DNA from 4 places in the Streptomyces sp. JLBT605 genome. Region 3 is predicted to be linked to each of the others. Evidence: riboswitches for the same ligand, from Rfam matches in the RefSeq annotation. Region 3 holds a riboswitch; each other region holds the start of a gene.
What was found. A riboswitch is a leader RNA that binds a small molecule or an ion and turns the genes downstream of it on or off. The one in region 3 is predicted to bind cyclic di-AMP.
Positions count from the first base shown of each region.

Region 1: linked by a shared signal. The riboswitch ahead of AC4BDD_RS06580 (M23 family metallopeptidase) and the one ahead of AC4BDD_RS15755 (M23 family metallopeptidase) in region 3 are both predicted to bind cyclic di-AMP.
Region 2: linked by a shared signal. The riboswitch ahead of AC4BDD_RS18005 (transglycosylase family protein) and the one ahead of AC4BDD_RS15755 (M23 family metallopeptidase) in region 3 are both predicted to bind cyclic di-AMP.
Region 4: linked by a shared signal. The riboswitch ahead of AC4BDD_RS08625 (transglycosylase family protein) and the one ahead of AC4BDD_RS15755 (M23 family metallopeptidase) in region 3 are both predicted to bind cyclic di-AMP.

Region 1 is NZ_CM177087.1:1,433,897-1,436,087, reverse strand. It holds gene AC4BDD_RS06585 (M16 family metallopeptidase) at 1-553, shown strand, start outside; cyclic di-AMP (ydaO/yuaA leader) riboswitch at 824-981, shown strand; gene AC4BDD_RS06580 (M23 family metallopeptidase) at 996-1,814, shown strand; gene AC4BDD_RS06575 (GntR family transcriptional regulator) at 2,096-2,191, shown strand, end outside.
Region 2 is NZ_CM177087.1:4,141,397-4,143,587, forward strand. It holds gene AC4BDD_RS18000 (transglycosylase family protein) at 1-649, shown strand, start outside; cyclic di-AMP (ydaO/yuaA leader) riboswitch at 873-1,030, shown strand; gene AC4BDD_RS18005 (transglycosylase family protein) at 1,038-1,745, shown strand; gene eno (phosphopyruvate hydratase) at 1,959-2,191, shown strand, end outside.
Region 3 is NZ_CM177087.1:3,629,351-3,631,541, forward strand. It holds gene AC4BDD_RS15750 (DUF6227 family protein) at 1-336, shown strand, start outside; cyclic di-AMP (ydaO/yuaA leader) riboswitch at 796-957, shown strand; gene AC4BDD_RS15755 (M23 family metallopeptidase) at 969-2,180, shown strand.
Region 4 is NZ_CM177087.1:1,925,807-1,927,997, forward strand. It holds tRNA gene AC4BDD_RS08620 (tRNA-Arg) at 1-25, shown strand, start outside; cyclic di-AMP (ydaO/yuaA leader) riboswitch at 798-978, shown strand; gene AC4BDD_RS08625 (transglycosylase family protein) at 982-2,166, shown strand.

The DNA of each region.
Region 1 (2,191 bases), 2.2 Mb from region 3:
CTGCCTCGGCGGCACCCTCACCTCCCGGCTCGACCGGGTGCTGCGCGAGGAGAAGGGCTACACCTACGGGGTGCGCGCCTTCGGGCAGGTGCTGATGTCGGTGCCGGACGGCGCCCCCGGCCCCGGCGGCTCCGGCTCCGCGCCCACCGGTGTCGCGATGCTCGCCATCAGCGGCTCGGTGGCCACCGAGGTGACCGGGCCCGCGCTGGAGGACACCTGGAAGGTGCTGCGCACCCTCGCGGAGGAGGGGCTGACCGACGACGAGCGTGATGTCGCGGTGCAGAACCTGGTCGGCGTCGCCCCGCTCCGCTACGAGACCGCGGCGGCCGTCGCGGGCACTCTGGCGGACCAGGTCGAGCAGCACCTGCCGGACGACTTCCAGGCCCATCTGTACGCCCGGCTCGCCGAGACCGGGACGGTCGAGGCGACGGCCGCCGCGGTGAACGCCTTCCCCGTCGACCGGCTCGTCACCGTGCTCGTCGGTGACGCCTCGGTCATCGAGGAGCCGGTCCGCGCCCTGGGCATCGGCGAGGTGAAGGTGGTCACCGGCTGACCCACGGCCACCGGCTGAGAGGCCGTCAGCGGCCGGGCGGAGACGCTCACCGGCTGACGACGGCTCAGCGGAGCGAGGACACACAGGACTCCGGCGTCGCACGAGACGCCGGAGTCCTGCGTTATCCGCCTGCGGTGTCCGGTTTGTCGTGGAGGCGGTATGTCTGCCCTGTGGCGAGGGCAACAAAATGCCGGATCTGTTTGGCGATCAAAAGATCAGCCGTCTAGCGTCGGGTCGGCTGTTCGTCGGATTGCGTCGCACCCGCGGCCCGGGCAGCCATCGCCGAGTCCCGCAAGGGAGCCGGGGACCCGCCCTCTTCGGAGGGACTTCCCCTGGGGTGAATCGGGCGCCTCCGCGAGGAGGGGTCCGTAGGAGACCTTCCTGCTCCGAACCCGTCAGCTAACCCGGTAGGCGAGAAGGAAGGAAAGGAGTACGCCACCCCATGGCGTTCACCCGTCCCACCGGGAAGCACCGCCGCCCCCGGCGCTCCGCCATGCGCACCGGCACGAACATCGCCGGCATGGCCACCCTGGCCGCCTCCGGCGTCGTCGCCAGTCTCGCCTCCCCGGCGCTCGCCGCCGGCGGCGACTCCCCGAGCTTCGAGGACACCGGTCTGAACCAGGCGATCGTCGTCGGCGACGACCTCGCCCAGGAGATCGGCGCCCAGGCGCACAGCCAGGAGCGCGCAGCCGAGGAGGACGCGGCCAAGGCGGAGGCCGAGGACACGGCGCGCCGGGAGGCCGTCCGCCAGGCCGCCGAGACCAAGCGCAAGGCCGAGGCCGCTGAGAAGAAGGCCAAGGCGGAGCGGGCGGCCAAGGAGCGGGCCGCGCGGGAGGCCGAGCGCAAGCGGCTGAACACCTTCGTGGCGCCCATAACCGGCTCCTACGTCTCCACCCAGTACCACGCCTCCAGCGGGCTGTGGAGCTCCGGCAGCCACACCGGTGTCGACTTCCACGCCGCGTCCGGCACCACGGTGCACGCGGTGGGCTCCGGGACCGTAGTCGAAGCAGGCTGGGGCGGCGCGTACGGCAACAACATCGTGATCAAGATGAATGACGGCACGTACACCCAGTACGGCCACCTGTCGTCGCTCAATGTCTCGGTCGGCCAGACGGTGACCCCGGGCCAGCAGATCGGCCTGTCGGGCAACACCGGCAACACCACCGGCCCGCACCTGCACTTCGAAGCGCGGACCAGCCCGGAGTACGGCTCGGACATCGACCCGGTCGCCTACCTCCGCTCGCACGGGGTCAACATCTGACGCCCCCGGACCATCGCGCACAGGCCCCGGCCACTCGGCCGGGGCCTGTCGTATGTCCCGCCGGGCCTGCCGCAAGGTGGCGCCGGGGCGGCCGCGTGTGCCGCCGGGACGGCCGGAGGGCGCCGCGACTGCCGCGCAATCCCGCTTGGCCAAAAATTATCCATGAAATCCCGCCGCTCGTCGGAAATTCGAGCTCTGTGGAATAGAGTTCGGTGAACGCGCGTCGATCGACTGCGTTTCGCAGAGATTAAGGCGGAGGTTCACACCATGCGGGACCGGAAGTGAGCGGCGATACGACAGCGGTCCAGGGCGGTCGCCGGATTTCCGCGCACGCCGTATGCACCGCGATTCGGGACGACATCGTCTCCGGCGCGTAC
Region 2 (2,191 bases), 510 kb from region 3:
GCCCGAGCCGAGCGAGAAGCCCACCGACGGGCCGACCGGCACGCCCGACGACGACAGCTCCGGATCCTCCAAGTCCCGCGACGGGGCGGACGGATCCCGCGACTCCGACGACTCCGCTGACTCCGATGACGCCCGCAAGCCCGGGGACGACGAGCGGAACACCCCGTCCTCCGGCTCCGATGCCAAGCCCGGCAAGGACGGCGACGGCTCCGGCGAGGACGGCGCGAAGCCGGACCCGGACCCGTCCGGCGACAAGGGCGGCGAGCACGGCGAGCCCGGCAAGGGCGACGAGGACGGCAAGACCGGCGACTCCGGCCACGGCACGGACCAGGACCAGGGCAAGGGCGAGCACTCCACCCCGGCTCCCGGCAGCGGCAAGCACCGGGGCCCGTCCGACGACCGGACCGAGAAGGACGGCGACCGGCCCGCCGGACGGCACGCCTCGCGCGGCGAGGGTCGCCAGACCCCGGTGGAGCACGGCCCGGCCGACTACACCGTGCGCCCCGGTGACAACCTGTCAGCCATCGCCGAGGAGCATGAGGTCGCCGGCGGCTGGCCCGCCCTCTACGAAGCCAACGAGAGCGTCATCGGAGACGACCCGGACCTGATCCTGCCCGGCCAGGAGCTCGTCCTGGACGGCGAAAAGTGAGACATGAGTCTCTTCGCACCGCGGGGCGTGTCTGGCATGTCCGGCCTGAGTGGATCACGTCTGACCTGCACGGATAGCTATTCCTTGAGCGCAAACACGGCTGAGTCTCCGTAACTGTCGGGGTTTGAGCTCTCCGGGCGGCTGTGCTTACGGTCGTGACCGCTCGCCACCGCGGGCACCGCCGACCGGCACGCCGAGTCCTGCCACCGGCCGGGGGGTTGTCGACGCGCAAGCGCCGAAGGCAGGAGCGGGGGACCCAGGATTTGCGCCGGTCCGACCGGCTAGGGGTGAAGCCGGGTGCTTGAGAAAAAAGCACCCGGCCGGGCCAGCTCACACGCCCGAACCCGACAGCTCACCTCGTAGGCGTCGGTGAGGAAACGAACCAACCATGCTCAAGTCCAAGGGCAAGCATCGTCGTCCGTCCAAGGCCGCTCGGATCGCCACCCTCGCCGGTGTCACCGGCGCCGCGATCGCCGCTCCGCTGATGGCCGCCACCGGCGCCTCCGCCGCGACCACCGACCAGTGGGACCAGGTCGCCCAGTGCGAGTCCGGCGGCAACTGGTCGATCAACACCGGCAACGGTTACTACGGCGGCCTGCAGTTCTCGGCCTCGACCTGGGCCGCGTACGGCGGTACCGCGTTCGCCCCGACCGCCGACAAGGCCACCAAGGACCAGCAGATCCAGATAGCCCAGAAGGTCCTGGCCAGCCAGGGCAAGGGCGCCTGGCCGCATTGCGGGGTCAACCTGACCCAGGGCGGCTCCCCGGCCCCGCAGACCCAGCCGCAGCAGCAGAGCAAGCCGCAGGCGCAGCCGAAGCCGCAGGCCCAGCCGCAGCAGCAGCAGAGCAAGCCGCAGGCCCAGCCCGCGCCGCAGCCGCGCGCCGAGCGCGCCGAGTCCGCGCCGGCCAACCGGTCCGAGCACCGCACCGTGCGCCAGGGCGACGGCGAGTACACCGTCAAGGCGGGCGACACCCTCTCCACCATCGCCGCCGCACAGCACGTCCAGGGCGGCTGGCAGCAGCTGTACAAGCTGAACGACGACATCGTCGACGACGCCGATCTGATCTACCCCGGTCAGCACCTCGACCTGCGCTGACCTGCTCCGCACATCTCCGGACGGGCCGGCCGCGACCCTATGCGGCTCCGCCGCGTGGCCGGCCCGTCCGGAGGCCGGGGCCCGGGGCCCGCGGCGGAGCCCCGGCGCGGCAAGCCGCGCCCGCCGTCTCGTTCGGCGGGCGCAGCGCGAGCGCAGCCCGCTTCGCCGGTTAGGCTCATGCTGCAGACGCAGACCCACACGAAGGAGATCCTCGTGCCGTCCATCGACGTCGTCGTAGCTCGCGAGATCCTCGACTCGCGAGGCAACCCCACGGTCGAGGTCGAGGTCGGCCTCGACGACGGCAGCACTGGCCGTGCTGCCGTGCCGTCCGGCGCCTCGACCGGCGCTTTCGAGGCGCTTGAGCTGCGTGACGGGGACAAGAACCGCTACCTCGGCAAGGGCGTCGAGAAGGCCGTCCTCGCCGTGATCGAGCAGATCGGCCCGGA
Region 3 (2,191 bases):
GCCGACAACTCCGCCGACCACGCGCGCCGGGTGCTGCGCCGCGCGGAGAACGACGACCGGCCGGGGGAGGAGGTCGAGCGGCTGCTGGAGAACGCGTTCGCGCACGACATCGCGCTCGCCCCCAAGCCGCGCCGCCGCACCGCCGGCCCGGACGCGACCTGGTGCCGCTTCTACGAGCACGCCTTCCTGCTCGCGGGTGGGGACGAGATCAGCCTCTGGGAGCTGGAGCACAACCTCACCAGTGACGGGCGGCTGGTGTGCGAGGTCTACCTCGACGAGGCCGCCGCCGAGCTGGCGGCGGACCGCCGGGCGCGCGCCCTCGGCGTCGAGCTCTGAGCCGTGACGCGCTGACGCCCGCCGTCACCTGCTGATGGCACTGTCTGCTGACGCCCGCCGTCACCTGCTGGCGCCCGCCGTCTGCTGATACCCGTCACTCCGCTGATGCCCGCTGTCTGCTGATGCCCGCCGTCGCGTCGCGGGCTCGGGCCCCGGCCGGATCGTCCGCCGGGGCCCGCCTTTCTGGGGCCGTCTTCCCGGGGCCGTCTTCCCGGCGAAGGCCGTCACCGTGCGTGTCCGGCCGCCACCCTCCGCATAACGATTGACGCACGATCAGCTCCTGGCCGTTTCAGCCGCGTATCTCTCATGGCGTCAATTCGCCCCGGGCTGCCCGAGAACATCCCGATAGGTGAGCGTCAAAGCTCCGTGGATTCCGGAGAACAGCTTGGAATAGCGTCGCGCCGTCTATTAACGTTCGATAACGCAGCGCGGTCGTCACAGCCGTCGCAGAGGCGGCACCGTGCGCCGTCGCCGAATCCCGCACGCACACTGCACCACCAGCAGCACCAAGGGAACCGGGGAACCACCAACCTTGGGGTGAATCGGGCCGAACCTGGCCCGTAGGAGACCTTCCTGCTCCGAACCCGTCAGCTAACCCGGTAGGCGAGAAGGAAGGAAAGGAGTACGCCCCCGTGGCGTCCAACAGGTCTGCCCTCGACGAGGCACCGCACGGCCCCGCCGGCTTCCCGCTCGGCCACGACTCCGGCCCCGACGCCACCGGAACCGACGCCTCCGCCGCGCCGGCCGCCACGGCCACCACCGCCACTGCCACGCTGCCGGCCATCGGCCCCGGTCCCGGGGCAGCGCCGTACGACGACGAGCCGTACGAGGAGTGGAACCCGACCGCCGAGTCCATCGCCCCCGTCCGCGGCCGGCACCGGGTCGTCAAGCAGCGCGGCGGCAGCATGGCGCGCAGCGGCGCGGTGCTCGGTGTCGGTGTCATCGCGGCGGTCGGCGCGGGTGGCATGGCGACCGCCAAGGACCGGCCCCAGGCTCCGATATCCATGCCGGATGTCGCGCACCTGATGGACGAGGCGCAGGACGCCCTGCCCGACGCCGAGGACCTGCCCGGCATCGGCCCGCTGATATCCGACGACTCATCCGGCTCCACCGCAAGCTCCCAGGGCTCCGCCCACCCCATCTCCCAGGCCGGGCTCACCGCCCAGGACAGGGCGCAGGGCTTCACCGACCCGGCCGAGGCACTGCGCGCCCGCATCATGCGGCAGGCCGAGCAGCAGCAGATCGGCGCTGACGCGGCCGAGCGGGAGGCGGCGGAGACGGCCGCGGCCGAGGCCGCCGTCAAGCAGGCCGCGGCGAAGAAGGCCGCGGAGGTCAAGAAGCAGGCCGCGGAGGCCGAGGCCAAGCGGGAGGCCGCGGCGGAGGCCAAGCGGAAGGCGGCGGAGGAGGCCCGGCGGAAGGCCGAGGCCGAGCGCCTCGCCAAGCTGGCCGCGTCCTACACCCTCCCGCTCGCCTCCTACACCCTCACCTCGTCCTTCGGTGAGGCCGGCGACATGTGGTCCGCCGACCACACCGGCCAGGACTTCGCCGCCCCGACCGGTACGCCGGTCAAGGCGGTGCACGGCGGCACGATCACCGAAGCCGGCTGGGCCGGTTCCTACGGCTACCGCATCGTGCTCACGCTCGAGGACGGCACCGAGATCTGGTACTGCCACCTGTCGTCGATGGTCCAGACGTCCGGCTCGGTGACCACCGGCGAGGTCATCGGCCGCGTCGGCGCCACCGGCAACGTCACCGGCCCGCACCTCCACTTGGAGGTCCGTCCGGGCGGCGGGGCCCCCATCGACCCGATGGGCTGGCTGCGCGAGCACGGCCAGAACCCCTGAGCCGCCCGAAC
Region 4 (2,191 bases), 1.7 Mb from region 3:
GCAGGTTCGAATCCTGCCGGGGGCACCTCGTAGTAGGTGCCACAAGACCCCGCCGTCAGCGGAAACGCTGATCGCGGGGTCTTTGCGTATGTGCGCGGCGAGCCGGTGCGCCGAGGAGCCTTCCATCCCTTCCGGCCGGCTGTCGTTCGATGGCTGTCACACTCCGCCGCCGCGATACGTCATGGCGGTGAGGAGGGCATGACCCCTTGGTGTCGGGCCGGGGGTCGGCGGACGCTGGTCGGCGTCGTCGTCGCATGCGCGGGTCCGGATCCCCCGACCGGTTTCGCGGTCACATGGGTCGACGCCGACCAGTTTGTCCCGGTTCAAGGGGAACAGACGGGCCGTCAGGTGGCGGCCCACTCATCGAAGGGCCGAGGGCTTTGGGGTGGGTATGCGGGAGTTTGTCCGGGGCTCGATCACCCGGCACTCTCCAACTCATTGCCCAAATCGGACTTTTGGCACCTCATGCGCTTATGGCGGGCGCTGGTGACCGAGGTCACGGAATACCGAGTAAACCTGTGGCGGGTCGTGGCACCCCGGACACATTCCGTCAGTTTCGTCACGGGGCGCTTTTCCCTGGCGGCGGTCTGCAAGATCTCCATTTCGTTGCGGAAGAGATCCGGAGCGCAGCGTGACATAAAGCAGCGGTAATTTCCGGAATTGATCTGCGATGGATCTTCTGCCCATGTCACGCAGCTTGTGGCGGGGAAATTCTTCTGATTACGGTGGCGCCCGCTCCCACAGCAATCACTGCTCAGGGGCCCGAAGCCGGAGCGCCTAATCCTGCCGCCGGCGGAGGAGTAACCACGACGCATCACGGCGGGAGCGGGGGAACCAGGTAAGTGCCGAACCGCGCTTCAGTGCGGCCGGCTTGGGGTGAAGACGCGTTTGCGGCGTGCAGGTTGCCGCTCGTCACGCGGCCGGGCAACTCCAGCCCGAACCCGACAGCTCACCTCGCAGGCGTAGGAGAGGAAAACCCCTATGTCTGCACGCGGACGCCATCGTCGCTATAACCCGGGCCGAATTGCCAAGGTTTCCCTCGCACTTGCCGCGGGTGGCGCCGGTGTGGCCCTTCCGTTCGTCGGTGCCACCTCGGCGAACGCCGCCTCCGTCGACACCTGGGACAAGGTCGCGGAGTGCGAGAGCACCAACAACTGGAGCATCAACACCGGCAACGGTTTCTACGGTGGCCTGCAGTTCACGCAGTCCACCTGGGAGGCCTTCGGCGGCCTGGACTACGCGCCGCGCGCCGACCTGGCCACCAAGGACCAGCAGATCGCGATCGCCGAGAAGGTTCTCGCCGAGCAGGGCCCGGGTGCCTGGCCGGTGTGCTCGGTGAAGGCCGGTCTCGCCCAGGGCGGCCCCGCCCCCCTCATCGCCCCGGACGGCGCGAAGCAGGAGGCGGCCCCCGCCCCGGCGAAGCCCGCCGCCCCGGCCCCGGTGGCCGCGCCCAAGGCCGGTCCGAAGCACGCGAAGCCCGCCGCGCCGGCGCAGGAGAGCGCGTACACCGTGGTCAGCGGTGACAGCCTCTCCAAGATCGCCACCGCCCACGACGTGGACGGCGGCTGGGAGGCCGTGTACGAGGCCAACCGCGAGGTCGTCGGGGACGACCCGAACCTGATCTTCCCGGGCCAGCGGCTGTCGCTGAACGGCCAGGGTCCCAAGCACGCGGCTCCCAAGCACGCCGCGCCGCGGCACGCGGCCCCCAAGCAGGAGGCCCCGAAGCCCGCCGCGCCGGCGCAGACCGCGACCCCCTCCACCTCCGGCTTCACCGCCCCGGTGAACGCGCCCATGGGCACCCCGTACCACCAGGCCGGTAGCGCCTGGTCCAGCGGCTACCACACCGGCGTCGACTTCCCGGTCCCGACCGGCACCAGCATCAAGGCCATCGGTGCGGGCGAGGTCGTCTCCGCCGGCTGGGGAGGCGCCTACGGCAACCAGGTCGTCATCCGGCACGCCGACGGCAAGTACAGCCAGTACGCGCACCTGTCCTCGCTGACCGTCTCGGCCGGCCAGACCGTGACCGGCGGCCAGCAGATCGGCCTCTCCGGCACCACCGGAAACAGCAGCGGCCCGCACCTGCACTTCGAGGTCCGCACCAGCCCGGACTACGGCTCGGACATCGACCCGCTGGCGTACCTGCGCGCCCACGGCGTCAGCATCTGAGCACCGGCACGCGTCACGGCGCGGC